DNA from 4 places in the Mesorhizobium sp. C120A genome. Region 3 is predicted to be linked to each of the others. Evidence: predicted binding sites of a transcription regulator. Region 3 holds the regulator's gene; each other region holds the start of a gene.

Region 1 (7,201 bases), 340 kb from region 3:
GCGCGCGCATGCGCTGCGCGAAAATCCGCTGGTTGCGTACGGCTATCTGTCGATCGGCTGCTTCCCATGCACGCAGCCGGTGCAGCCGGGCGAGGATGCGCGAAGCGGACGCTGGGCCGGTCATGCCAAGACCGAGTGCGGCATCCATCTGTCGGGACTGGAAGTATCGCTGACCGACGCATCCCTTTAAGCTATGGTGATATTCAGGTGAGGCTGGCCTGCAACGGCGGCTTCCGCTCGGAGGCCGCCGGTTTCGTGTGGACCGGCTTTCGCGGACTTTCGATTTTTAGGGCTTTAGGAATTTTCTATGACTGAACAGACCACAGCGGAGACCCGCCTCTGGACCCGGACGGGGTTTCGCGAAGACGAGTGGACACATGCCGAAAGTGCGGATGCACTGGCGGGCAATGGCCGCTTCATCCTGCCGTTGCAGGCATTTCTCGGCCTTGATGCCGAGGTGCGGCGCTCGGCCAAGGAGCGGCTGGGCGTCGCATTGCTGCCGGGCGACCAGCTGGAAAAGATCGTGGATCTGCTCGACCAGCTGTCGCTGGTGGCGCTGGCCTTTCCGGCCTTCAGCGACGGCCGCTCGTTTTCCAAGGGCGAATTGCTGCGCAGCCGCTACGATTTCGAGGGCGCGGTCCGCGCCACGGGCCAGGTGCTCGTCGACCAGCTGCCGCATATGCTGCGCCTCGGCTTCGACGAGTTCGAGATCTCCAACCCGGTTCTGCTGAAGCGCCTCGAAGAAGGCCGCACAGGCGGGCTGGGCCTTTACTATCAGCCGACCGAAGCGTCGGAGCCGAAGGGGCCGAAATACTCCTGGCGGCGCGTTCGCAACAGCTGACGCGACGGTAATTCCGCCTGTCTTTACAAAGACTGTGATCCGGCCTTCTCCTGGCTGTCCGGACGGAAATATCCGCCGGGCGCGAGGGAGGAATCGGCGCTCATCGGCGGCAACACCAATGCACCGTCCATCATGATCGCCGAAAAGGCGCCTGACATGATCAGGGCTGCAAGGTCTGGATGCGCGAGGAGCGCAAGGCTGCCTGAGCCGGTTTTTGGGAGATGCCGCCGCGCCTTCGGTGCGGCGGTTTTTTTCTTTGTCTTACGGAATTCCCAAGCGAAAGCCCGGAAAACCGCCTCACACTTTGCTGGAATTGCTTTTAGGCCAAGGCCCGCGCTTCGCGAAACGAGACCAGCTTGCGGCGGTTCTCGTCCCACAACGCAAGCTTGACGCAGCGCAGGCTGTCGAGGAGCGTGACGCGGCCGATGCCGCGCAGTTCGGGATAGTCGCGCAGCACTTCCTGCAGCCGGTAGCCCGGCACCTTGGCCGAGAGATGGTGCACGTGATGGACGCCGATATTGCCGGTGAACCAGTTCAGCACCGGCGGCAAATCATAATAGGACGAGCCGTGCAGGGCGGCACGCTGGAATTCCCACTCTTCGTCCTTCGCCCATTCCGTCTCCTCGAACTGGTGCTGGACGTAGAACAGCCAGATTCCGGCCGATCCGGCCAGGATCACGATCGGCAAATGGACGATCAGGAAAGCGCCGGGGCCGACCAGCCAGATAAGCAGCGCTGCCGCGACCGCGATGCCGAGATTGGTGGTCATCGACGACACCCAGGGCGTCAGGCCGCCGCGCATCATGCCGACCGGCAGCCTCTGCTCGAAGATGAACAGCCAGATCGGGCCAAGGCCGAACATCACCAGGGGATGGCGGTAGAGACGATAGGCAAGGCGTCCCCGCCAAGACAGCTGCCGGTATTCAGCAACCGTCAACGTCCTGATATCGCCTATGCCGCGCTCGTCAAGATTGCCGGCGCTGGCGTGATGGGTGGCGTGCGCGCGCCGCCAGCAATCGTAAGGGGTCAGCGTCAGCACGCCGAGCGCGCGGCCGATCCAGTCGTCGGCAGTGCGGTTGGCGAAGAAGGAGCCGTGGCCGCAATCGTGCTGGATCATGAAGATCCGCACCAGAAAACCGGCGGCGGGAAGGATCAGGATCAAGCCCCACCAGTGGCCATAGGAATAGGCTGCCGAAGACAGCGCCCACAGCGTAACGAAAGGAATAAGGGTGATGGCGAGTTCAAGAGTGCTGCGTCGCCGGTCGGGCTTCTTGTAGCGCGCCAGGATCTTCAACCAGGCGCGCTTGCTGTTGGCGGCCGTCTCGGGGGAAATCATGTTCATCAGGAAGCATAGGCGGGGCGTCCCGCTGCCGCAAGGAAAAGCTCACGCAAAATTACTGCGCGTAATTGTCGCGCGATAGCATCGCTATTGACGGCGTTGGCCGCCGGCCATGCTGGCTTCTATGCCGTCCAGCCGGTCGAGCAGATCCCGGAAACGGGCGGGAATGTCGGCCTCGGTGCGGAAGGCCGGCAAGGTGCGCAAGAAGCGCGTCGTCGCCTCGGTGCCGAACTGGCGCCTGATGTCGGCGGCGAGCTCTTCGCTTCTGTTGCCAGTATTGCGGTCCATTGTCTCAAATCCTGTGTCGGTTTCAAAACTCCTCCAAGCTTTGAATGGTTCCCCATAGCGGGGTATTGGCAAGCAAAGGCTGCCGTTACGGTAAAGTTTGAATTAATTTTGAACGTCCTTGCGCCCCGCACCAAGTCCGACGGGCAGCCCGCAACATTGCCTGCTGTGGGGCGTCCTCCTGGGCTTGCCCCTTGATTTTTGGCCGCCAAACCTCGATATCGGGCGCAAATCCAAACCATTCGAATGACGGGAAATGGCGATGAGCGACCAGACAAAAGACGAACGCGCGCCCGAGGATATCGAAACGGCCGAGGCCGAGCGCACGCAAGGCGGCATCGACGGCGACTATGAAGCGCTGGTGCGGCTGCTGAAGGAAAACGAGGAGCTGAAGGACCGCGCGCTGCGCGTCGCAGCCGAGATGGAGAATCTGCGCCGCCGCACCGCCCGCGACGTGCATGATGCGCGCGCCTATGCGGTGGCCAATTTCGCCCGCGACATGCTGTCGGTGTCGGACAATCTGCGCCGCGCGCTCGATGCTATCCCCGCCGAGGCGAAAGCGGCCGGAGATGCCGGCTTCAAGGCGCTGATCGACGGCGTCGAGATCACCGAGCGCGCCATGCTGTCGACGCTGGAACGGCATGGGGTGAAGAAGCTCGAACCGGAAGGTGAGAAGTTCGACCCGAATTTCCACCAGGCGATGTTCGAAGTGCCCAATCCCGATGTGCCGGCCAACACCGTCGTCCAGGTCGTGCAGCCGGGCTATTCGATCGGCGAGCGCGTGCTGCGGCCGGCCATGGTCGGGGTCGCCAAGGGCGGCCCCAAGATCGCGGCCACCGAAGCGCCGGTCGAGCCGGGGCCGGTGAACGAGCAGGCCGAGAAGGATGCGTGAGTAGGGTAGGCAGTAGGGAATAGGGAATAGGGAATAGGGAATAGGGAATAGGGAATAGGGAATAGGCAGGCGTATCAATCGCGCGGCTTCGTGTTATTCATACTTTCCCTAATTCCCAATCCCTACTACCTCATGTCCCTGACACCCATCGACCTCCTCGACTATGCCGGCGTCGCCGTCTTTGCCGCGACCGGGGCGTTGGCGGCTTCGCGCAAGCAGCTCGACATTATCGGCTTCCTGTTTCTGGCCAGCGTCACCGGCATTGGCGGCGGCACGCTTCGCGACGTCATCCTCAACCTGCCCGTCTTTTGGGTCGCCAACTCCGGCTATGTGCTGGTTTGCGCGGCGGTTGCGGTGCTGGTCTTCTTCATCGCCCACCGCGTCGAATCCCGCTGGAAATGGCTGCTCTGGCTCGACGCCATCGGATTGGCGGCCTTTTCCGTAATGGGCGCGGCCAAGGGGCTGGCCATCACCGGCTCGCCGGTCGTCTCCGTTGTTATGGGCGTGTTGACCGCCACATTTGGCGGCATCCTGCGCGATCTGCTGGCCGGCGAGCCATCGGTGCTGCTCAGGCCCGAAATCTACGTCACCGCCGCACTCGCGGGCGCCGGCCTCTACACACTTGGCGATCTTGCCGGCCTGCCGCCGCTCGCCTCGGATATTGCCGGCTTCGTCGCGGCTTTCCTGGTGCGCGGCGGCGCGCTGAAATTCGGCTGGACCTTTCCGTCCTACAAGAGCCGCCCGGGACGGCGACCGGAGGATATTCCGTAGGGAGAGGGAATAGGGAATAGGGAATAGGGAATAGGGAATAGTCGGTAGTCAGCAATTCGCGGCAGCCTTCACTACTGCCTACTGCCTACTGCCTACTGCCTCACGCCGCAAAGCGCTGCGCTTCCCCGCCATAATAGTTGACGTAGCGGGCGCCGATTTCCTTGACCGGCATCACCACGAACACATCGACGGTGGAGAACTCACGGTCGATGACGCAGCCGTCGCCGATGCGGGCGCCGACGCGCAGATAGCCCTTGACCAGCGGCGGCATGGCCGCGATCGCCGCCTTGGCGTTGACTGCCTCGATCGGCATCAGATCCATCGAGCAATAGCGGCCGGAGACCGCCCGCACATCCCAGGCGGAGTTGGTCCGGCAGTGATGGGCAAGGTAGGTGAGCGCCTCGGCATGCGCAGCCGGCACCGTGCCAGGGAACGAGGCACAACCGGTCATCACGCCGATCTCATAGTGGTTGATGTAGGCCCAGATGCCTTGCCACAGCGCCTCGATGGTGCGCTTCGAGCGGTATTCCGGCAGCACGCAGGAGCGGCCGAGCTCAAGGAAGCGCTGGCCGGGATGGCGGGCGATCAGCTTGGTCAGTTCGAACTCGCCTTCGGAATAGAAGCCGCCGGCGGTCGCCGCAATCTCTTGCCGCAGCAGGCGGTAAGTGCCGACGATGCGGCGATGCTCGGGGCCGGAGATCGAAGTGTCCAGCACGAGGAGATGGTCGCACAGCGGGTCGAAGCGGTCGGCGTCGCGCCGGTCCTGCGCCTGGAACAGGTCCTTCCTGGCGCCAAGCTCGTCATAAAACACCCGGTAGCGCACTTCCTGCGCGGCGGCGATCTCGGCCTCATTGCGGGCAAGCCGCACTTCGAGATTGCCGATACGGCCCAGCGGTGCGCCTGTTGCGACGGCATCGGCGTTCCGCGCGGCGAGCAAAGCGCCGCCTGCGCTGGGCCGAGTGTCACATTCCGGCATAACTGTATGCACGAGTGATTCTCCTTCGAGCCATCCCTCTTGGCACGGGGATACGGTGTAGGTGCAACAGGATTGTGACAGTACCGTGATACGGCGCGACGGGCAATACTTCGTCGGCTGGCGAAAACCCTCATTCGGCTACCTACGTGACGCGAGGATTGCGCCAGCGTCGCCTTGAAGCGCGTCGCGCTGGGACGATTCACGCGACGCGCTTCAAGTCTTTGTTTTGTGCATGTCGTCTTCTCAAAACCGGGGCCACTTTTGAGCGACATGAATTCAGGCGGCCACCTGGCCCTCGACGGCATGGACCAGCGCGTCGGGATCGAGCGGCTTGGTGACAAAGCCGCTGGCGCCATGGGCGAGCACGGTGTGGCGGGTCTTTTCCTGGCTGTCGGCCGAAAGCACCATGATCGGAACCGGCGGCACAGCCATTTCCTCCTCGTGGCGGCGGATGGCGGCGATCGCGTCCAGCCCGTCCATGACCGGCATGTGCAAATCCATCAGCACCACATCGAAGCGATTTTTCAGCCCGGCTTCGGTCACCGCCTCGACCGCGGCCTTGCCATTGCCGACCACTTTCACGCGATGTCCCGCCTTCAAAAGCGTGGCGCGGGCAAGCATGGCGTTGATGTCGTTGTCTTCGGCGATCAGCACCGACAAACCTTGCTGGCGCCCGCCATGGGCACGAAGCGAGGACGCGCCGGTCTTTTCCGGCTTGGGCGGCGGCAAGGCAGGGGCATGACTGGTCAGCAGCACGCGCAGCAGGGTTTCGCCGCGCACCGGCCTCGCCAAGAAGGTGGCGTAGCCGCTGGTGCGGAATTCGCCAAGCATGCCGCGGTCGGTCGGCGCGATCAGCGTGATCGCCTCGCAATCGGCAAAGCCACTCTGGCGCAGGCGCTTGAGCAGTCTGCCGTCGCCGTCCTCCAGGGCCGCGTCGATCAACAGCACATCGCAATGTTCGGCGAAGGGCGTCGCCTGGGAAGCGGTTGCGGCGACGTCGACGGCGCCGCCATGGGCGCGGATGGTGCGGGCGATGGCGTCCGCCTCGACGGCGTTCTTCGACACGATCACGGCGCGCCGGCCGGCCAGGATGTTCTGCCGGTTCTGCGGTGCTTCGGTTGCTCCTGCGGCCGGGATCTCGAAGACGAATTCCGATCCCTCGCCAAGCCGGCTCGACACCGAAATGGCACCGCCCATGGCGGCGACCAGGCGCCTCGATATGGCCAGACCGAGGCCGGCGCCCCCATGGGTGCGGGTCGAGGTGCCGTCGGACTGTTCGAACTCCTCGAAGATGCGCTCCATATCCTCTTCGCGCAGGCCAGGGCCGGTGTCGGCGACGGTGAAGCAGATGCGGTCGCTGGTCTCGGTGCGGGCCCGTGCAACCGAAACCAGCACGCCGCCGGTGTCGGTGAACTTGATCGCATTGCCGATCAGGTTGAGCAGCACCTGCCTGACTCTTCCCGGATCGGCCATGATCATCTGTGGCACGTCGGGCTCGACATGACAGCCGAGGCCGATGTTCTTGGCGAAGGCTTTCGCCGCCATCAGTTCGATGATGTTGTCGGCAATTTCACGCAACGATGTCGGCTGCGGTTCCGGGTCGAAGCGGCCGGCCTCGATCTTGGAATAGTCGAGCAGGTCTTCGATGAGCGCCAAAAGCGCGCTGGCCGAGGTCGAGACGGCGCCGACATAGGTGCGCTGCTCGGGCGACAGATTGGTGTCGGCCAGTAGCTTGGCCATGCCCATGATGCCGTTCATCGGCGTGCGGATCTCATGGCTGACGGTGGCGAGGAAGCGCGACTTGGCCTGGCTGGCATATTCGGCGCGCTCGCGCGCGGTGATCAACGAGGATTCGGCGCGCTTGCGGGCGGTGATGTCACGGGCAATCGCCCGGTGCGAGACGGCGCCGCTATCCTTGTCGCGCACCGACAGTTCGATCCACGAGAACCAGCGCGGACCGTTCGGCGTGCGGATGGAGACGTCGGTGGAACTCAGGCATTCGTGATCCGAAAAGGCGGCGTCGGGAACGATACCGACATCGATGCCGAGGTCGGCCAGAGTCCTGCCGGCAAGGTCGCGCTGATCGGTTCCGACGAG
Region 2 (7,201 bases), 3.1 Mb from region 3:
TTCATCGACAATGTCGCCGACATCGGCCATCCGGACGGGCGCCTGATCCGGCTTGCCCCGAAGAGCATCTTCACCAACAATGTGTCGTTCTTCAAAACCGGCCCCGAGCTGGCGTGGCCGCCGAAGCCGTAAGCAGCGCGTTATCGACTGGCACAATCGTGTCGCATTGGTCAGCGGCAAGGCCTCGTGGTAAAAGCCGCCCCGACCCGGAGTTTTTGCGATGAACAAATTCACCCCCGCGACGAGCAACAAATTCGCGCCGGCAAAGCCCGCCGGTGCGCGCAGCGTCGACGAGATCACCGGCAGCCGCCGCTTGCGGCGCATGCGCAAGGCCGACTGGTCGCGCCGCCTGGTGCAGGAAAACAGGCTTACGGTGAACGATCTGATCTGGCCGATCTTCGTCATCGACGGCAAGAACACGCGCGAGCCGATCGCCGCCATGCCCGGCGTCTTCCGCCTGTCGCTGGACCTCGCCGTCAAGGAGGCCGAGCGGGCCGCTAAGCTCGGCATTCCGGCGATCGCCACCTTCCCCAATGTTGAACTCAGCCTGCGCGACCAAACGGGATCGCACATCCTCGACCCGGAAAACATCATCAACCGCGCCACCCGCGCCATCAAGGACGCGGTGCCCGAGATCGGCATCATCACCGATGCCGCGCTCGATCCGTTCACCTCGCACGGCCATGACGGCATCTTGCGCGACGGCATCATCGTCAATGACGAGACAGTGGAACAGGTGACCGCCGCGGCCGTCATCCAGGCAGCGGCCGGCGCCGACATCATCGCGCCGTCCGACATGATGGACGGCCGCATCGGCGCCATCCGCGACGCACTCGACGCCAACGGTTTTTCGGATGTGGCGATCATGTCCTATGCGACGAAATTCGCCTCCGCCTTCTACGGCCCCTACCGCGAGGCGGTCGGCACCGCCGGCCTGCTCAAGGGCGACAAGAAGACCTACTATCTCGACCACGCCAATTCCGACGAAGCGGTGCGCGAGGCCGAGCAGGATATCGCCGAGGGCGCCGACATGCTGATGGTCAAGCCCGGCCTGCCCTATCTCGACATCATCCGCCGGCTGAAGGACGAGTTCCAGATGCCGACCTTCGCCTACCAGGTGTCAGGCGAATATTCGATGATCAAGGCGGCGGCCGCCAATGGCTGGATCGACGGCGAAAAGGCAATGCTGGAGAGCCTGCTCGCCTTCAAGCGCGCCGGCTGCGACGGCATCCTGACTTACTTCGCGCCGGAAGTGGCGCAAATGCTGAAGGGATAGCCGGAACCTGGATGCTCCGGGTTCCGGCTTTTCCTCACGCCTTTGGCAAATAAGGAATCGTTCCGGCGAGATCGGTATCGTCGATCAGTTGGAAGCGGCTGTCGCTGCCCTTCCGGCGCTCCGCCACAAACGGAGCGTATTGCGGATCGTTGGTGAAGGCTTCGGCTGCCTTTGCCGACGGAAACGCCATGATGGCGATCAGGCTGGTGTCGAGCGGCTTGCCCTCCAGCGTCTTCACATTGCCGCTGCGGGCGAGATACTTGCCGCCATGCTTGTGGACGAGGTCATGCACCGAAGCGGCATAGGCCGGCACCCATTTGTCGTCCTTCACCTTGATGTCTGCGATCACGTAAGCGGTCATTGTCCAACTCCTCATGGATCGGCACCGGACTGCCCGGTGACGTGACCGCTGCCTCGCATGGCGGCGCCGGACCGCTCCAGTCACAGAACTGTACCGGGGGTGCCAGTACAGCTTCTGTACTGGCTGAACTCAGGTTTTCTGAATAAGGTCCGGCAACATCTTTTGGAGCTCACCACATGACACAAGCCGGTTACAAGCAATTCTGCCCGCTCTCCATGGCCGCCGAGCTGCTCTGCACACGCTGGACCATGGTGCTGCTGCGCGAACTGGTGGCGGGATCGACCCGCTTCAACGATTTGCGCCGCGGCGTGCCGAAAATGTCGCCAACCCTTCTGTCGCAACGGCTCAAGGACCTCGAGGCCGGCGGCATCGTCGAGCGGACCGAGATCGCGACCGAGAAGGGCGTGTTCGAATACCGGCTGACCGAGGCGGGCCGGGATTTGCGCCCGGTTGTCGAGGCGATGGGGTTTTGGGGCCAGAAATGGGTCGAGGCCAGGCTGTCGCTCAAAAACCTCGATCCGTCGCTGCTGATGTGGGACATGCGGCGCAATCTGAACCCCAGCCCGCTGCCGGACGGGCGCACCGTGATACAATTCCTGTACCATGACCTGCCGGCGTCAAAACGATCGTGGTGGCTGATCGTCGAAAAGCAGGGCGAGGTCGATCTTTGCTGGTACGATCCGGGCTTCGACGTCGATCTCTACGTCTCGACCGATCTGTGCACCATGACCTCGATCTGGATGGGGCTGACGACAGTTCATAAGGAACGCGACAAGATCAGCCTGACCGGCGATCTCGACGTCGCCGGCAAGATGCAGATCTGGCTTGGGCTCAGCCCGTTTGCGGTGATGCCGAAGCGCGTGGCGGCTTGAGGTCCCTGCGCATTCCACAGATCGGCTTGCCTCTAAAAACTACTTGCGATATGCAATCGGTTTGGATACTGATTGCAAATCGCAACTGGTCACCAAAGGGAGTCTTCCATGTCCAAACTGCGCGTCAATGCCTTCACCCTGTCGCTCGACGGTTTCGGCGCCGGTCCTGACCAGGACCTGCAAAATCCGCTCGGCGTTGGTGGCGAAGATCTGCACAAATGGATGACCGGCACCCGCACCTTCCACGAGATGGTCGGCAAGGATGGCGGCACCACCGATGTGGACGACCGGTTCACCATCGGCAGCTTCCACAATGTCGGCGCCTGGATCCTCGGCCGCAACATGTTCGGCCCAATCCGCGGCGAATGGCCGGACGAGAGCTGGAAAGGCTGGTGGGGCGACAACCCGCCCTATCATGTGCCGACCTTCGTGCTGACCCATCACAAGCGCGACCCCATTGCGATGGAAGGCGGCACCGTTTTCCACTTCGTCACCGGCGGCATCCACGCCGCGCTCGAACAAGCAAAGGCCGCGGCCGGCGGCAAGGATGTCCGCGTCGGCGGCGGCGTTTCCACCATCCGGCAATATCTGCAAGAGAAGCTCATCGACGAGTTGCATCTGGCGGTGTCGCCAGTGTTGCTCGGGAGGGGCGAGAGCCTGTTTGCCGGGCTGGATATGCTGAAGCTGGGTTACCAGTGCACCGAGCAGGTGGCGACAGCGCTCGCCACGCATGTGACGATCAAGCGGGTGTAGTGGCGAAGTGATAGGCGCAGGCTTCTTTCTCCCCGTTCTACGGGGAGAAATGCCCGGCAGGCAATGAGGGGCAGCGCTGCTTTGGAGGTTAGCAGCGTCCGACGGCTGTGAATTCGTCGCCGGAGCTGCCCCTCATCCGCCCTTCCGGCACCTTCTCCCCGTGAAACGGGGAGAAGGAAAAGTGCTCAATACTTCTCCGGCACGTAAAGCTCGCGCGGCAGGACCTGGCGCTCGTACTCCGGGTTGAACACCCGCTCGGGCAGCGTGATTTCTTCGTGCGGCACGTCCTCATAGGGCAGCTGTTTGAGGAGATGGTCGATGCAGTTCAGCCGCGCCCGCTTCTTGTCGTTGCCTTCGACGATGTACCACGGTGCCTCTGGGATGTTGGTGCGGGCAAACGTCTCTTCCTTGGCCTTGGTGTACTGCTCCCAGCGCACGCGCGACTGCAGGTCCATCGGCGACAGCTTCCACTGCTTCATCGGGTCGTGGATGCGCATCATGAAGCGCATCTGCTGTTCCTCGTCGGTGATCGAGAACCAGTATTTGACCAGCGTGACGCCGGAGCGGACCAGCATGCGCTCGAACTCCGGCACGTCGCGGAAGAACTCTTCGACCTGATCGGGTTCGGCAAAGCCCATCACCCGCTCGACGCCGGAGCGGTTGTACCAGGAGCGGTCGAACAGCACGATCTCGCCGCCGGCCGGCAGATGCGGCACGTAGCGCTGGAAATACCACTGCGATTTTTCGCGCTCGGTCGGCGCCGGCAGCGCCACGACGCGGCAGATGCGCGGGTTGAGGCGCTGGGTGATGCGCTTGATGACGCCGCCCTTGCCGGCGGAATCGCGTCCTTCGAAAACCACCACCAGCTTCTTCTTGTGGTAGGCGACCCAGGACTGCAGCTTGATTAGTTCCGACTGCAAGCCGATCAGGTCGCGGAAATACTGCATGCGGTCGATCGACGGCGGATGCGCGTTCTTGTAGATCTTGGAGATCTCCAGCGACAGCGCCGGCTCCGACATTTCAAGCTCATAGTCCTCGTCGAGCATGTCGGCGAGTTCGGCTTCCAGCCAATCCCTGGCCGGAGAATTCTGCTTCAACTCGGTCATTTCCACTGCTCCGCTTGCCGGCTGACATGAAACCCTGAGCCGACTTGATATAGGCCGGCAATGACGGTTTTATTGCAACCCGCCAGCCAGCCGATCATCGCTGCAAATCGGCGAGGCATGGCTGATCCATCGCCGTGGCATGGCGACAAGCCGCTCAAATTGTCCTACAAATGGCGGACCCGTTCGGGCTTCCCCGCCCTTTCCTGCTAAAACCACCTCCCCACCAAAACTACGAGGATCTGACATGGAATACCGCACGCTTGGCCGTTCCGGCTTGAAAGTTTCGACGCTGACCTTGGGAACCATGACCTTCGGCGGCAGCGGGCCGTTCGCTGCCGTCGGCAATTCCGATCTCGCGGAGGCCTCGCGCATCATCGACACTTGCATCGATGCCGGCATCAATCTCATCGACACCGCCAATGTCTATTCGAACGGATTGTCGGAAGAGATCATCGGCGAGGCGCTCGGCGGCAAGCGCAAGAACGACGTGCTGATCGCCTCCAAGGCGCGCATGCGGATCGGCAAGGGCCCCAATGACGAGGGCCTGTCGCGCCATCATCTGATCCGCGAATGCGAGAAGAGCCTGAAGCGCCTCAGGACAGATGTCATCGACATCTATTTCCTGCACGAATGGGATGGCGCGACGCCGCTCGAGGAAACCATCGCCGCGCTCGACACGCTGGTTGCCCAGGGCAAGATCCGCTATGTCGGCTGCTCCAACTATTCCGGCTGGCAGGTCATGAAGGCGCTCGGCATCAGCGACAGCCAGCACCAGCCGCGCTTCGTCACCCAGCAGATCCACTACACGCTGGAAGCACGCGAGGCCGAGTATGAGCTCTTGCCGATCTCGGTCGACCAGGGCCTTGGCGTGCTGGTGTGGAGCCCGCTCGCCGGCGGCCTGATGTCGGGAAAATACCGCCGCGACAGTCCGACGGCGCGCCAGATCGGCGGCTGGTCGGAACCACCGATCCGCGACGAGGACCGGCTGTGGCGGATCGTCGACGTGCTGGTCGACATCGGCGCCACTCGCGGCGTCTCGGCGGCCCAGGTGGCGCTGGCCTGGCTGCTTGGCCGGCCGGCCGTCAGTTCGCTGGTGATTGGCGCACGCAACGAGGCCCAGTTGAAAGACAATCTCGCCGCGGCAAGCCTGACGCTGTCCTTTGATGAACGCCAGCGCCTCGATGCCGTCAGCCGGCCGCCGGTGCTCTATCCCTACTGGCACCAGCAGTTTACGGCGAAGGACCGCTTCGGCCCGGCCGATCTGGTTATGGACCGCAGCGTTATCTGACTTAAGGGCGCCGGAAGCGGCTAGCCCGCGATAAACCGCCAGACCTGCGGATCGGGCTCGATCTGGCCGCTGAGCACGAAATATTTGTAGAGCACGAGCAGGCAGATCGCCTGCTCGGCCCGCTCGTCGGCGAATTTGCGGCAATAGGCGTTGGCCGCCGCAACGATGCGCTGGGCCTCGGCCGGATGCTGCTCGAGATGATGCACCCGCTCGGCCAGATCGCTGAAGTCGGGCGCCAGCGGCACATAATGGACATCGGGCTCGAGTTGCCCCTCGGCGAACCAGGTCTCGTAAGTCGGCGGCGGCATCAGGCAGAGCGAGTTCGAGCTCATGATCCATTTCAGATTGGTCGCGACATCATTGCCTTCGAGCGAGATGATGTAGCGGTAGCGGCGCTGCTGATCGATGCTGAGATAGGGCTTGCGGTATTCCGCAAGTGCTGTCGCCCTCGGCGTGCCGACATCGCAGAACGGCAGATTGCGGGCTGCATCCAGCAACAAGGTGCGGATCGGATTGTTGAGTTCGCCGCGCCAAACGACGAGCGGATGCTTGTCGGCGAAGGCGACATCGTCGGCCGGCATGTAGAAATGACGGAACTTGTTCAGCTTGAACAGGACGCCGTTGCCGTTGTCGCCCGCTATCGGCCGGTCCTTGACGATCGACGGCATCTTCGGCACTTCGATGACGTCGCCGAATTCCAGGTCGATGCGCAGATCTGGGTCGAAATAACGGGTGAACTCCTTCAGATCGTAATAGTACATGCTGCGGTCCGACGGCAGCCGGCTGACCGGCACGGCCTCGGGGCTGGGGCTAAAAGGCTCCCGCAGCGTGTTGTAGTAATTGAGCCGCTGGCGGACCGATGCGTCGGAAAGCCTGGCCTGATCGAGCAGCCGGCCGAGCCGGCGCCGGAAAAGAACCGGCGGCGCGATGTCGCGCATGGCGTTGCGCGCATAGTAGATCAGCTTCTGTGCGTTTCTTTGAAGCGTGGCCATCGGTCGTTTTGATTCGAAATCGGTCGGCGGCGGCTCCAGCAACTGTCCCGCAGCCTTTTCTAAACCATTGTGTTCGCCATCACGCAAGTCCAGAACCGCTGGCATCTGCCCTCGCGGCGCTGTTGTGTTTGCCGGCCAATGCTTCTAGGCAGGATCAGGCACAGCGAAAGGAAACGATATGGCTCGACCACCGAATTACGGTCAGGAACGCAAAGAGCGCGACCGGCAGAAGGCCGCCAAGAAGGCGGAGAAGCTCGCCGCCAAGGTCGCGGCCAAGGAGCGCGCCGAGCCTGAGAACGAGGCAAGTTCCAAAACCGACACCGAGACAGAAAAATAGGCAAGACAGGATCACCGGCCCGCGAAACGGGCCGGATCCTGGCAAAATGCCGGTGTGATCAGGCCGATGTGATCAGGCCGGGGCCTTGTCGCTGACGAAGACGTTCACCTCGCGCGCGGCGGCGATGAAGGCGCGTCTTGCAATCATCGCCGGCTTGTCGCCGGCCAGCGCGTCATGGCAGGCCTGCAGCGCTTCGCGGTGCTTGGGGCTGCGCTT
Region 3 (7,201 bases):
CGAGCACTTCGTCCTGCGTCACATCGGTGGTGAGCGCGGTGCCGACGACCTGGCCGTTCTTCATTACGCAGACCCGGTCGGCAAGCTCGAACACGTCGTGAATGTCGTGGCTGATCAGGAAAATGCCGATGCCGTCGGCCTTGAGCTGCTTTACCAGTTCGCCGACCTGCGCCGTCTCCTGCGGCCCAAGCGCGGCCGTCGGTTCGTCCATGATCAGGATGCGGGCGTTGAACAGGATGGCGCGTGCGATCGCCACCGACTGGCGCTGGCCGCCCGATAGCTTGATCACGGGCTCCTTGAAGCGCTGGAAGCGCGGATTGAGCCGGCCCATCACCTTGCGCGCCTCGGCCTCCATGGCGACATCGTCGAGTGTCCCCCACGCGGTCATCAGTTCGCGGCCGAGGAAGAGGTTGGCGGCAGCGTCGACATTGTCGGCCAGCGCAAGCGTCTGGTAGATCGTTTCGATGCCGTATTTCTTGGCGTCGCGCGGATTGGAGATCGAGGCCTCCTGGCCGTTGACCAAGATCTGGCCGGCATCGCGCTTGTAGGCGCCCGACAGGATCTTGATCAGCGTCGACTTACCGGCGCCGTTGTGGCCAAGCAGCGCCACCACTTCGCCCGGGAAAAGATCGATGGACGCATCGTCGACGGCGCGAATGCCACCGAACGCGATCGAGATGTTGCGCATGTCGATCAGTGGCGTACCGGTGGGAGCAGTTTTTTCCATAATCGTTCCTCCCTAGACGCGCTTGCGGTAGACGGTGTCGAGCCAGACGGCGATGACCAGGACAGCGCCAACGACAATGCTCTGCAGCGGCGAGTCGATGCCGAGCAGCACCATGCCGGATTGCAGCGACTGCATCAGTAGCGCGCCGAGCATGGCGCCCATCACCGTTCCGGCGCCGCCCGCGAGCGACGTGCCGCCGATGACAGCGGCCGCGATCACCAAAAGCTCGTCCAGTGTGCCCAGCGCATTGGTTGACGCATTGAGACGGGCCGACGAGATCGCCGCGCTGATTGCAGCCAGCACACCCATGATCATGAACACCTTCATGGTCACCCAGCGCGTGTTGATGCCGGCGAGTTCCGCTGCCTCCGGATTGCCCCCGATGGCGAAGACATAGCGGCCGAAACGCGTGCGCTTGGTGATGAACGTCATGATGATGCCGACAATCACCGCCATTAGCACCGGTATGGCGATGCCATGCGCGATGAACAGCCCGCCTTCGGGAACGGTGATGCCGTTCTGCTGTGCGTACTGGCGCACGATGCCGATCGGCCATGGATAGGAATTGGCGATCCACACGGCGCCGAGCATGGCCGCGCAAGTGACCACGCCAAGCAAGGTCTCGGCCCAGACGGGGCGCAGTGGAAAGCTGAAGCGCTTGCGCTGTGAGCGACCGTTGAGCAGCGCGAAGGCGACCGCCGCGCAGGCGACGATGCCGACGATCCAGCTGGCAGCGGCGCCAATCGAGCCGCGTGGTCCGCCGCCCATCAGCTGGAAGGTGGCGTCGAGTGGCGCGACCGTGCGCCCGCTGGTGATGAGCCATGCCATGCCACGCCAGACCAGCAGGCCACCAAGCGTCACGATGAAGGCCGGAACCTGCATATAGGCGATGATGAAGCCCTGGAACGCGCCGATCAGCAGACCAAGCACCACGCCGGCGGCAAGCGCGACGACCCAGAGCCAGGGGTTTCCAAGCTGGAAGCCGATGACGCGAATCAGGAATTCGGCCTGTGCCACGCCCATGATCATGCCGATCACGCCTTCGACGGAGCCCACCGAAAGGTCGATGTTGCGCATGACGATGACCAGTACCATGCCGGTCGCCATGATCGCGACCGAGGACGTCTGCACCGACAGGTTCCAAAGATTGCGCGGCGTCAGGAAAAGCCCACCCGACAGGATATGTATGCCGACCCAGATGACCAGCAGCGCGCCGACCATGCCGAGCATGCGCGTGTCGAGCTCGGTCGCTTTCAGGAACCGGGCGACCGCGCCGAGTTCAGACGCTCGTGCCGTATCGGCCTGCGGATTTGAGGTCGTGTCGGTCATGATGTCCTCCAGCGGCTTGCCGTCTGGCGCGGATGCCGGACCACAGCCTAGAAGTTTGCCGCCGATGGCGGAAACACACAATTCTCGTAGAGAAAACGCCGCGGCTTGACAGCCGCGGCGCCTCATTTCTTCAAGTCGTCGAGATCAGTTGCAAGCCGCGACGCTGCCGGCGGCGACGCCTGTGCAGACTTCGTCCTTCTTGATCCAGCCGGCGTCGATGACGACGTTGAGGTTGTCCTTGGTGATCGCGACGGGGGTCAGGAACAGCGACTTGACGGTGTTGCCGCCAGGCGTGGTGAAGTCCTTGGCGCCGGCAATGTCGCCCGTCTTCTTGCCATCGGCAAGCTGCGAGGCGATCTCGGCGGCGTTCTTGCCGAGTTCGCGCGCGTCTTTCCACACCGACACCGTCTGCGTGCCGAGCGCGATGCGGTTCAGGGCGGCATGGTCGCCGTCCTGGCCCGAGACCGGAACCGTTCCGGCAAGGCCCTGCGCCGTCAGCGCGGCGACAACGCCGCCGGCGGTGCCGTCATTGGCCGCAACCACGGCATCGACCTTGTTGTCATTGGCGGTCAGGAACTGTTCCATGTTCTTCTGGGCGTTGGCCGGCAGCCAGCCATCGGTATAGGCCTCGCCGACATTCTTGATCTTGCCCGAGTCGATGGCTTCCTTGAGCACTTCCATCGAGCCCGAGAACAGGAAATCGGCATTCGGATCCGAGCCCGAGCCCTTGATGAAGACATAGTTGCCTTCGGGCTTCGCCTTGAACACTTCGCGGGCCTGCATGCGGCCGACTTCCTTGTTGTCGAAGGTCAGGTAGAAGACGTCCTTGTTCTCGATCAGGCGATCATAGCCGACGACCGGAATGCCTTCGTCCAGCGCCTTCTGCACCGCCGGGCCGATGGCCGAGGCGTCCTGCGCCAGGATGATCAGCGAGTTGGCGCCCTGCGAGATCAGGCTTTCGACGTCGGTCAGCTGCTTGCCGGGATTGGACTGCGCGTCGGCCGAAATGTACTTGTCGCCGGCGGCTTCGATCGCCGTTTTCATCGCCGCCTCGTCGGTCTTCCAGCGCTCTTCCTGGAAGTTCGACCACGACACGCCGATGACCTTGTCCTTCGCCTGCGCGACCGACATCAGCGCCAGCGACATGGCGACACCCGCCAGCATGGCGGCTGCAAATCTGTTCATTATAACCCTCCCTGCGCCGCCCACGGCGCGACAAAACCGGCCCGAAGGCCTGCACAAAGAGGCTCCATTTTTTCGAGCCTCGAAAAAATACTGGTTCAATGATAAGGCACTGTCAACATCGATTATGATGGATTCTGATGGCGTTGCCGAATTTTTTCGAGCTCCGCAATAAACAATGACAGGGCTGCCGGCGTCTGCCAATATTTGGCTGGTGCCGTCGAACGCCTTCACTATCATGAGGCGCGAGGAGGCCGGGAGGAAAACAAATGTCGGTTGGGATCCGCCACGACGATCTGCGCCGTCGCAACCGTGCGATGGTGATTTCGGCCGTGCGCCGGGCCGGCCAGCCGTCGCGGACCGAGATTGCGGCGACCACCGGCCTCAGCCATTCGACGATATCGGCAATCTCGTCTGATCTAATTCAAGAAGGCATCCTGATTGAAGGCAAGCCTGGCGAGACCGGCTCGCTGAAACGCGGCCGGCCGCAGGTCGGCCTTGGCCTCAACCCGGAAGCGGCGGCGGTCATGACCGTGGTGCTGTCGCTGAACTTCCTCTCCGTCACCGTCATCGACTATGCCGGCCAGGTGGTCGCGGAAGAACAGCGCCGGCTCGACACGCTGACCATGCCGCGCGACGAGCTGATCGGCGAATGCGTAGCAATCGTCGGGCGGCGTCTCGCGGACCCGGACCTCGATGTCCAGAGCATCGCCCGCATTGCCATGGGCATCCAGGGCATCACCGATTCGCAGGCGCGGGCCATGCTGTGGTCGCCAATCACGCCACTGACCGACATTGCCTTCGCCGACATGTTGGAAGCGGAATTCGGCATTCCTGCCACCATGGAGAACGACTGCAATATGATGGCGGTGGCCCTGCAATGGCGCCAGCCCGAGCGCTACCGCGACAATTTCATCGCGATCCTCTTGTCGCACGGCATCGGCATGGGGCTGGTGCTGAAAGGCGAACTGTTCACCGGCACCCATTCCTCGGGCGGCGAGTTCGGCCACATGATCCACCGTCCGGGCGGCGCGCTCTGCCGCTGCGGGCGGCGCGGCTGCGTCGAGGCCTATGCCGGAAACTACGCCATCTGGCGCAGCGCCAAAATGATGAGCGAAGATGCCGAGCCGGTCGATATCGGCGACGCTGATATGCGCGCACTCGCCGCGCGCGCCCGCGAAACCGATGGCCCGGAGCGCGAAGCCTATCGCAAGGCCGGTGAGGCGCTCGGCTTCGGCCTCGGCAGCCTGTTTGCACTGATCGATCCGGCACCCGTCGCCATGGTCGGCGTCAGCGCCGCCGCCTTCGACTTGATCGAACCGGCATTGCGCGAAGCGATCGCCCAGACCGCCGGCGGCCAGCACTCGAAATCGATCTCCTTCGACACCGAGCCCAACGAGCTGCCGCTGATCCGCGAAGGCTGTGCCATGCGCGCGCTCGGCTTCGTCGATCAGGAGATTTTCGCGCCGGGCATTCAGGCCAAATCCGGCAAGCATGTCGCCTGAATGGCCGGCAACGGCGCGACGCGCAGCATCCTAGTCTTCCCTGATCGCGTAGCCGGCGCCGCGAATGGTACGGATGACATCCGGCATGCGGCCGTTGTTGACCGCTTTGCGTAAGCGCCCGACATGGACGTCGACGGTTCGCTCGTCGATATAGATCGTCTCGCCCCAGACATTGTCGAGCAGTTGGCTGCGCGAGAACACGCGGCCGGGATGGCGCATCATGAATTCGAGCAGCCGGAACTCGGTCGGTCCGAGCCTGATCTCGCTCTTCTTGCGGTAGACACGGTGCGACTCGCGGTCGAGCACGATGTCGCCGACCTTGAGCACGCTGGACAGCACTTCCGGCTTGGCCCGGCGCAGCAGCGCCTTCACGCGCGCCATGAACTCCGGCGTCGAGAATGGCTTGACCAGATAGTCGTCGGCACCGGTGGACAGGCCGCGCACGCGATCGCTTTCCTCACCGCGCGCGGTCAGCATGATGATCGGCAGCCGCTCGGTTTCGGGCCGCACTCTAAGCCGCCGGCAGAGCTCGATGCCGGAAACAGCGGGCACCATCCAGTCGAGCACCAGGAGATCGGGCACGTTTTCCTGCAGGCGGATCTCGGCCTCGTCGCCGCGTGTCACCACCTCGACCTGATAGCCTTCGGATTCGAGGTTGTAGCGGAGGAGCACGCCCAGCGGCTCCTCGTCCTCCACGACCATGATGCGTGGCGCGATCATAGGCAGTTCACCCTCATCAGGCCGGCGTGGCCATCGCCGTCTCGTCCTGCTTCGGACGATTGGCGGGCAATTGCTGGCCGGTCAGCACATAATACGCATTTTCGGCGATGTTGGTGACATGATCGCCGATGCGCTCAAGATTCTTGGCGCAGAACAAGAGATGCGTGCAGGCGGTGATGTTGCGAGGGTCTTCCATCATGTAGGTCAAGAGCTCACGAAACACGGACGTGTATTTGACGTCGATGCGCTCGTCGTCATTCCTGAGTTTTGCAAGCGCTGCCGCATCGGTGGCGGCATATTCCTCGACGACGCCTTGCACCTGGATCAGCACCAGTTGCGCCATGGCATCGATGGAGTGCGAGAGGTCGCGCGGCGTGACGCTCAAGCCCACGGTGCCGACGCGTTTGGCGATGTTCTTGGCGAGGTCGCCGATGCGCTCGAGGTCGCCCGCCATGCGGATCGAGCCGACCACGGCGCGCAGATCGTTGGCCATCGGCTGGCGCTTGGCGATCAGCGTGATGGCGCGGTCGTCCAGTTCGCGCTGGCGCGCATCCATGATGGCGTCGTCGGAAACGACACGCTGTGCCAGCGCATTGTCCGAATTGAGCAGCGCCCTGGTCGAGCCGCTGACCATCGAGCCTGCCAGATCGCCCATGTCGCGGATCAGCTTGCTGATCTGCCCGAGCTCTTCATCGAAGGAGGCGACGGTATGTTCACCCATGATCTTGGTCCTCGTGCCTAAAAATTCACCCGCCGGACGGCTCAGCCGAAGCGGCCGGTAATGTAGTCCTGGGTGCGCTTGTCGTCGGGGTTGGTGAACATCTTGTCGGTGACGCCCTCCTCGACGAGATAGCCGAGATGGAACATCGCCGTGCGCTGCGAGACGCGCGCCGCCTGCTGCATCGAGTGGGTGACGATGACGATCGTGTAGTTCTGGCGCAGTTCGTCGATCAGCTCCTCGACACGGGCGGTGGCGATCGGATCGAGCGCCGAGCAGGGCTCGTCCATCAGGATCACCTCCGGCGACACGGCGATGGCGCGCGCGATGCACAGGCGCTGCTGCTGGCCGCCGGACAGGCCGGTGCCGGGCTCCTGCAGGCGGTCCTTGACCTCGTTCCAGATCGCAGCCTTCTTCAGGCTCTGCTCGACGATCTGGTCCATGTCGGACTTGCGCTTGGCCAGCCCATGGATGCGCGGGCCGTAGGCGACGTTCTCGTAGATCGACTTCGGGAACGGGTTGGGTTTCTGGAACACCATGCCGACGCGGGCGCGCAGTTCGACGACATCGATGTTCTTGTCGTAGATGTCGTCTTCATCGAGCGTGATCTTGCCGGTCACCCGCGCCGAATCGATGGTGTCGTTCATGCGGTTGAGGCAGCGCAGGAAGGTCGACTTGCCGCAGCCGGACGGGCCGATCAGCGCCGTCACCTGGTTCTGGCGGACGTCGAGATTGACGTCGAACAACGCCTGCTTCTCGCCGTAGAAGACGCCGACCTTGTCGCCGCGCATCTTGATGACTTCGTTCGACTTGGCGTTCATTTTGTCGCCCACTGCATTCTCAAGGGACTGTTCGGTCATGATGTTCATACCAAATTGCCTTTTTTCTACCAGCGCCGCTCGAAGCGGCGCCGGAGCACGATCGCGGTGATGTTCATGGCCATGAGGAAGACGAGCAGGATGATGATGGCGCCGGACATGCGCTCGACAAAAGCGCGCTCAGCCTCGTTTGCCCACATAT
Region 4 (7,201 bases), 1.5 Mb from region 3:
TGGCCCACAGCACGCGGCCGTCGACCCTTTGGACGGTGTGGAACATGTTGTGCAGATTGTTCCAGTAGATACCGACATTGATGAACGACAAGACATAGCTGAAAAAGATCGGCCACAGAGGCAGAAGCGCTGAAAAATCCTCCCCATGCGGCACTTTCAGCTCCAGCACCATGATGGTGATGATAATGGCGACGACGCCATCGGTGAATGCCTCGACTCTGCCTTTTCCCATGGATTCTCCCTCTCGATGGAAAGACGTTAAGCGAGGATTTCGGGCAAGACCATCCTGACAAGGTTGTCAGGATGAAGTTCGGCGCGTGGAACGGCCATCCTTACATGGACGTTGGGGCGCAATTGGGCGTTGGGCGATTGGCCGGAGGTTGCCATGACCAGCTATGCCGAGACCACGACGCGCGACAACGGACTCGATGGCCGGCCCGCGATGGCCGCGGTTGCCGCCATGATCGCCGCGCTGTTCGCCGGCAGCACGGTGCTGACGCCGCTTTACGTCATCTACAAGCAGGCCTTCGGTTTCTCGCAGATCACGCTGACGCTGGTCTACGCCGTCTATGTCGTCGGCAATCTCGGCGCATTGCTGATGTTCGGGCGCTTGTCCGACGGCATTGGCCGCCGTCCTGCGGCGCTGGCGTCGATGGCCATAGCGGTGGTCAGCGCGGTGGTGTTCCTGCTGGCCGAGAATGTCGCATGGCTCGATGTCGCCCGCATATTGAGCGGCCTTGGCATCGGCGTCGGCGCGGGAACCGGCACGGCCTGGCTTGCCGAATTGATCGAAGGTAAGGACAAATCGCGCGCGGCAATCATCGCCACCAGCACCAACTTCGTTGGCCTTGGCCTCGGCGCGCTGGCATCGGGCCTGCTCGCCGAATATGCGCCCTGGCCGTTGAGACTAACGTTTGCGGTCTATCTTGCCTTGCTGGTGGTGGTGACGCTGCTGATCTGGCGTACCCGCGAAACCGTGTCCCGGCCGGGCAGGCTGACCGACGTTTCGTTGCGGCCACGGCTATCGGTGCCGAGCGATATCCGCGCTGCCTTCGTGGCGCCGGCGGTCACCGGTTTCGGCGCCATGGCGCTGGTCGGCTTCTATGCAGCCCTGGCGCCGAGCATCCTGGCGCAGCAACTGCATGTGGCCAACCATGCCGAGGCCGGCGCGCTGTTCTTTGAACTGTCGATCGTTGCGGCCGCGACCATTCTGGCCACGACCCGACTGTCCAGCCGCGCCGGCATGCTGGCCGCGCTGGCGCTGATGATCCCGGCCGTAGGGCTGATGGTTGCTGCTCAGTTTTTCGCGTCGATGTCCCTGATGGTTGCCGCCACCGCTGTGTGCGGCGTGGCGGCGGCGCTCGGCTATCGCGGCGGCCTGCAGGTGGTGAACCAGATCGCACCTGCCGAGCGTCGCGCCGAATTGGTGTCGGCGTTCTTTATCTGCTGCTTCTGCGGCAATGCGCTGCCGGTGATCGGCATTGGGCTGCTGTCGAGTTGGACCACTCCGACGACGGCAAGCCTGGCCTTCGCCGGCATGATCACGCTGTTCTCTGTCGTAGCGCTGGGGTTCGGCGTCAAATACGCGCGCTGAGCCTCACCCGTTTGGCGTCTCGGGCGCCATGTTTGCCCGTCCGCGCGGGATGCCGAGGCCGGTGTCGGGCGGCTCGCCGGCGGCCGGCCGGTCCTCGATCATGTGCATGGTGCGCCAGCGGCCGAAGCGATAATAGGCGGCGGCCAGCACCAGCGAGGTGATCGATCCCGCCGGAAAACTCCACCACAGCGCTTCCTCGCCGATGTAGCTCCTGAAGAAGTAGGCAAAGCCGGTACGCACGACCAGCACGGAAATCACCAGAATGATCAGCGGCGGCATCACGGCACCGGTGGCGCGCACGGTGGCGAACAGCACGATGGTGACGCCGAACAGGATGAACGACCAGGACGCCACCTTGTTGATGTGGGCTGCAATGTCGATTGCGGTGCTGTCGCGGCTAAGGAACAGGCCGAGCACCGGCCTGTCGAAGAGGAACAGCAGCGCCACCAGGGCGCCGGTGAGCACCAGGTTGAAGCCGACGCCGGACGCCGCGATGCGACCGATGCGGTCCCAGCGCCCGGCGCCGACATTCTGGGCCGCCATCGACGAGACTGCGGCGCCGATCGCCAGTGCAGGCATCTGGATATAGGTCCACAGCTGCGCCGCGATGCCGTAGGCGGCGGCGACCTGCGAGCCGTAGGAGTTGACGATGCCCATCACGGTCAGCGCCGCCGCCGAAATGACGATCATCTGCAGGCCCATCGGCACGCCCTTGAAGACGACGATCCTGAGCAGCGCCGGATCCGGCCGCAGCAGAGCGAGGTTCGCGCCGGCGAGCCGCAACGGATGCTTTTTGGCATAAAGCACGACGAGGATGGCGATCACGCTCACCGTCTGGCCGATCAGCGTCGAGGTGGCGGAGCCGGCGATGCCGAGTTCGGGGAAGGGGCCGATGCCGCGAATGAGCAGCGGATTGAGGATGATGTCGAGCACGACCGCGAGCGCCATGAAGAAGAATGGCGTGCGCGAATCACCCGCACCGCGCAGCACCGTCATGACGAAGGACAGAAGGTTCATCATCGGCACGGCGACGAAGATGATACGCAGATAGGAGCGCGCCAGCGGCAGCGCATCGGGCGGGGTGCCCAGTGTGTTGAGGATGGCGTCGACCCAGATCCAGCCGCAGACGGCGAAGATAGCCGAGACGAGGAAGAAGAAGCTGGCGCTGGTGCCGACGATGCGCCGCGCCTCGGGCAGGTCGCGGGCGCCGACCGATTGCGCCACCAGGATGGTGGCGGCCATGCCGATGCCGAATACGGTGCCAAGAATCAGGAACAGAACCAGATTGGCGTTGGAGGTGGCGGTCAGCGCCGATTCACCGAGGAAGCGGCCGACCCAGACAGCGTTGATCGAACCGTTGAGCGACTGCAGCACATTGGAGCCGAGCACCGGCAGAGCGAACAAAAGCAGCGTGCGCGGAATCGGGCCGCTGGTCAGGTCGCCGGTGCGCCGGCGCGGTGGTATTTTTTCGTCCATGGGCTGTTCGGCGAAGGTTCATCTCAAAGTCCGCCCGGCAATGATCGCCGATTTAACGGACAAGGTCGATGCGGCATTGGAACATGCCACCTGGCGGCTTCAAGCTAATCAGTTCTCAAAACATTCGGAATGGGATATGGGTCGTCGCCGCGTGGGGTCGCATATCCTGTTGGATATGATGAATAGGCTGGGGGGGATCATGTCCGACAATCCGCTTTTTTCCGAGCGCCTGAACCGGCGCGCGTTTCTTGGAATATCCGCTTTGGGTGCCGCTTCCATGGCGCTTTCAGCCTGCACCACGACCGACGTCGTGGTGCCGCCAACGCCCGCTCCGGCGCCCGAACCGGCTCTGGGCGATGCCGCCACCATGTATTCGGCGCGCGTCGATGAGGGCTTTTCATTGCCGGCAATCCCCGTCGCCAAGCTCGATCCGAAATTCGTGCGCCAGATCGTGGACGATCCGACCGGCGAAAAACCCGGCACGATCGTCGTCGATACATCCGAGCATTTTCTCTATCTGGTGCGCGACGGCGGCAAGGCAATGCGCTATGGCGTCAGCCTCGGCAAGGCCGGGTTTGGCTGGACCGGCAGCGCCGTGATCCAGGCGCGCAAGAAATGGCCGGTGTGGACGCCGCCGCCCGAAATGATCCAGCGCCGGCCGGAACTGGCGAAATACAAGGACGGCATGCCGCCCGGACCGCAGAGCCCGCTCGGTGCGCGCGCGCTCTATCTGTTCCGCGACGGCAAGGACACGATGTACCGGCTGCACGGCACGCCGGAATGGGATTCCATCGGCAAGAACGCGTCGTCGGGCTGCGTGCGCTTCATGAACCAGGACATCATCGACCTCTACAGCCGGGTCAACGGCGTAGCCCAGGTCTATGTGCGCCCGAACCTGTCGGCCGCGGGCAAGATCATGGCTGTGTCGAGCCGGACCGCCGAGCCGATCGATGCCGGCGTGCCAAGGGATGCGGAGATTTTGAAATAGGTGCCTTCACGGCATCGCTGATCGCCGACAAACGGTAAAGGCGGACGCGCCGGGCGCGTCCGCCTTTCCGTATACGGCTACTTCTTGGCGAGGCCCGGAAGCGTGACCTGATAGACCAGGAACATGGTATCGACATCGGCGCCGTCTTCGGCCTTGTAGGGCGCGCCGACCTGAAAACCGTCCTGGGTGAGAAAGTCGTTATCGTTGCCGACGAACAGGAAATAGTCGTCGGGCAGCGCCGGATCGAGCACGCTGACCACCGACATTGCTTCCCACTTCTCCGACAGATTGTTCTTGTCGTTGGGCTTGCCGTCATGCAGGCCGAAACGGCCGAGTTCCTTGTTGTCGTTGATGTCGATGAACGGCGTCAGCTTGGCCGGGGTCACCGAGGGGTCGAGCACGCCCTTGGGCGCCAGCGGCTTGTCGGCGGCATCGAAGGCGCCGCCGGCAATGTCGGTGGCGGCCGAGACGTCAACGACGAAGATCTGGCGCACAAGCGACGTGTCGCCCTTCACCCCCTGGCCGTTGCCGCTGTCGCGCGCCAGCATCAGGAAGGTCTTGTCGGACAGCGCCACGATTTCGCTCTGCGCGGCGACTTTGGTCTTGTCCTTGGCGTCCTTGAACACCGGCAGCGGCACGGCATATTCATGCACCAGCTTGAGATGGGCCGGGTCGGAGGCGTCGTAGACCAGCGCGCGAGTGTTCTGGCGCGTCGCGGGCGAATCGCCGCCATCCTGGCGGGGCGCCGACTGCAGCACAGTGATCAGCGACTTGCCGTCCGGCGTCAGCGCCATGCCTTCGAGGCCTTGATTGTTCTGGCGGCCGGTTTCGGGATCCTTCGGATCGGGTTCGGCTGCACCGGGGCCCGGATTGTCGGAGGCGAAGTTCGGCGCGCCCTTGCGCATCGGCACCAAAGCGGCGGGCGGCTGCGTTGCCGACAACAGATGGCCGTCGGCCGAGAAGCGGTAGATGTTGGGGCCGTATTCGTCAGAGATGAACATGGTGCCGTCGGGCAGCCGCGCGGTCGCCTCATTGTCGAGCGCCAGCTTGCCATTGGCCTCGGGCAGGATCGGCAGGTCGCCATTGGCCGCGCGCACGCCGTTGAGCGGATCGAGGCCGGTGGCGTCAGCGCCCTTGTCGTCGGTGAGGAGCAGGGAATCGGCAAGCGTCGCCTTGACGCCTGTCTGTTCCTGGCCGGAGGTGGGCGTGGCGCCTAGTGCTACCGGCGTGAACTCGATGCGAATAGTGTTGAGGCGCGGCCGGTAATCGGTGGTGCCGACGACATTGTAGCCACGGTCCGGCAGCAACCAGAGCGAGCCCTTGTAGCCGTCCGCGCCACGGGTCCAGCTTGCGGCGTCGATGGACATGCCGGAGGCGGAGCCGAAGGTCTCGCCGAACTTGTCCTTCTGATCGGCCGGGATGCGGCCGACGCCGACCAGGCCCTTGTTGACGAAGCCACCAACGGTGGCTGTGCTGTCGGCAAGGGCAGGGGTCAGGGCGGTAAACAGCGCCAGCGCGGCGCCGAGCGACACGGTTCGGTGCGAGATTTTCATGGAGATCCTCTTTGTGACAAGCCTTGAGCGGCGCAAAGGGGCCACCGCATCGCATCGACGATGTCGCCCTCTCGCAAAGCGGTCTAGGACGCGAACATGATACTTGCGTGACAGAGCGGGCCTCTTCCTTCTCCCTTGTGGGAGAAGGGAGAGACGCACTATCAATCGCTGTCGCGCGCGATCAGCTCCAGCGGCCAGACTTCGCGGATGATGCGCGGACCTTCCGGGCCGGCAAAGGCGGGAAGCGAGGCCAGCAGCATTTCGGCCAGCCGCCGGCCCATCGGCTCCAGCGACGGACGGAAGGCGGTCAGCGCCGGTGAAAAGTAGCGGCAGAGCGGCGTGTCGACGATGACGATCACCGCGATGTCGTGGCCGGGCCTGATGCCCATCTCGGCCAGTGCCTTGCAGCCGCCGAGCGCCATTGCGTCATTGTTGAAGATGATGGCTGTGGGCCGGTCCTTGGAGAGCATCACGCGCGGCGTCACCTGGTAGCCTCCGGCCTCGTTGATGAAGCCGTCGGCGATCAGGCCGGGGTCGACTTCGATGCCATGCCGCTCCAGCGCCTTGCGGTAGCCGTCGAGGAACAGGTAGCCGAAGTTGAGATCAAGCGAAGGGCGGATGGCGGCAATGCGGCGGTGGCCGCGCGCGACCAGCCGGTCGACGGCTTCATCACCCGCCCTCTCGAAATCTATATCGAGCGAAGGATAGGTGTCGTCGCCGGATTGACTTCGGCCAAGCGTGGCGAAGGGAAAGCCGGCCTTGCTGAGATAGTCGATCCGATCGTCTTCCCGCCGTGTATTGGCCAACACGACCGCGTCGGCCCGGCGCGTCTCAACCACGCGGCGCAGCCTCTCCTGCTGATATTGGCCGGGCTCGCCCATGACGACCATCAGATCCAGGTCATCCTCGGCCAGCCGGCCCTGCAGACCGATCAGGAACGGGATGAAGAACGGTTCGCCATATTGCTGGTCGCCCGGATGCGGCTGCAGCATGAAGGCGATCGAATGGGTGGTGCCTTGCCGCAGGCTGCGGCCGGACTGGTTGGGCGAATAGTTCAATTGCTTGGCGGCGGCGAGCACGCGCTGGCGGGTGTCGGCATTGACGTCGGCGCGGCCGTTCAACGCCCGCGACACGGTGCCGATCGAAATGTTCAGGTGACGCGCTAGGTCATGGATACTGGACGCCAAGGACAGTTCTCCCCCTGTCTTGGCTAGCACCGGCTGCCGCCCAGGCCAAGGCTTCGGGATGATTTTCGCTGACAGCCGATTGACATTCTACGCCATCGGGTGTGTTCTCGTAAACGTTTACGGAGAAACGTTTACGGTGATGCCGGAAATGCCGTGACATTCGGTCTGGAGGGACCGGACGGGAGGAATGCCGGATGATGAATGCCGTCCTCGTCGGCTGTGGTGCGATGAGCAAGGCCTGGCTCGATGCCGCGAGGCAGATCGACGGGCTGGCCATTGTCGGCCTTGTCGATCTCGACGCCGAACGGGCGAAGGCGAGGGCGCACGAATACGGGCTCGACGGCGCGGTAATCGGCACCAGCCTCGACGCGGTGCTCGACCAGACCAGGCCCGACGCGGTGTT

The links. Region 3 encodes PhoB, which activates phosphate uptake and scavenging genes when phosphate is short. Its sites were predicted from a motif close to TGTCATNNANCTGTCAT; they were not measured.
Region 1: the regulator PhoB is predicted to act here: its motif matches at 5,168-5,184, upstream of olsB (l-ornithine N(alpha)-acyltransferase).
Region 2: the regulator PhoB is predicted to act here: its motif matches at 4,429-4,445, upstream of ppk2 (polyphosphate kinase 2).
Region 4: the regulator PhoB is predicted to act here: its motif matches at 5,708-5,724, upstream of NL532_RS13945 (esterase-like activity of phytase family protein).

The regions. Positions count from the first base shown of each region.
Region 1 covers NZ_CP100476.1:1,677,324-1,684,524, forward strand. Annotated here, with positions in the region: gene NL532_RS08215 (phosphoadenylyl-sulfate reductase) at 1-190, shown strand, start outside; gene NL532_RS08220 (DUF934 domain-containing protein) at 308-841, shown strand; gene NL532_RS08225 (fatty acid desaturase) at 1,161-2,183, opposite strand; gene NL532_RS08230 (hypothetical protein) at 2,268-2,468, opposite strand; gene grpE (nucleotide exchange factor GrpE) at 2,728-3,357, shown strand; gene NL532_RS08240 (trimeric intracellular cation channel family protein) at 3,496-4,128, shown strand; gene olsB (l-ornithine N(alpha)-acyltransferase) at 4,229-5,104, opposite strand; gene NL532_RS08250 (response regulator) at 5,381-7,201, opposite strand, start outside.
Region 2 covers NZ_CP100476.1:4,442,970-4,450,170, forward strand. Annotated here, with positions in the region: gene NL532_RS21635 (pyridoxamine 5'-phosphate oxidase family protein) at 1-132, shown strand, start outside; gene hemB (porphobilinogen synthase) at 221-1,276, shown strand; gene NL532_RS21645 (DUF1330 domain-containing protein) at 1,311-1,637, opposite strand; gene NL532_RS21650 (winged helix-turn-helix transcriptional regulator) at 1,814-2,509, shown strand; gene NL532_RS21655 (dihydrofolate reductase family protein) at 2,618-3,262, shown strand; gene ppk2 (polyphosphate kinase 2) at 3,448-4,368, opposite strand; gene NL532_RS21665 (aldo/keto reductase) at 4,613-5,656, shown strand; gene NL532_RS21670 (glycosyl transferase family 90) at 5,677-6,648, opposite strand; gene NL532_RS21675 (hypothetical protein) at 6,827-6,985, shown strand; gene NL532_RS21680 (DUF982 domain-containing protein) at 7,058-7,201, opposite strand, start outside.
Region 3 covers NZ_CP100476.1:1,335,754-1,342,954, reverse strand. Annotated here, with positions in the region: gene NL532_RS06630 (ATP-binding cassette domain-containing protein) at 1-727, opposite strand, end outside; gene NL532_RS06625 (sugar ABC transporter permease) at 740-2,056, opposite strand; gene xylF (D-xylose ABC transporter substrate-binding protein) at 2,201-3,241, opposite strand; gene NL532_RS06615 (ROK family protein) at 3,508-4,743, shown strand; gene phoB (phosphate regulon transcriptional regulator PhoB) at 4,774-5,463, opposite strand; gene phoU (phosphate signaling complex protein PhoU) at 5,480-6,184, opposite strand; gene pstB (phosphate ABC transporter ATP-binding protein PstB) at 6,226-7,050, opposite strand; gene pstA (phosphate ABC transporter permease PstA) at 7,068-7,201, opposite strand, start outside.
Region 4 covers NZ_CP100476.1:2,883,547-2,890,747, forward strand. Annotated here, with positions in the region: gene NL532_RS13925 (TMEM175 family protein) at 1-232, opposite strand, end outside; gene NL532_RS13930 (MFS transporter) at 386-1,594, shown strand; gene NL532_RS13935 (MATE family efflux transporter) at 1,598-3,070, opposite strand; gene NL532_RS13940 (L,D-transpeptidase) at 3,270-4,058, shown strand; gene NL532_RS13945 (esterase-like activity of phytase family protein) at 4,136-5,611, opposite strand; gene NL532_RS13950 (LacI family DNA-binding transcriptional regulator) at 5,773-6,798, opposite strand; gene NL532_RS13955 (Gfo/Idh/MocA family protein) at 6,993-7,201, shown strand, end outside.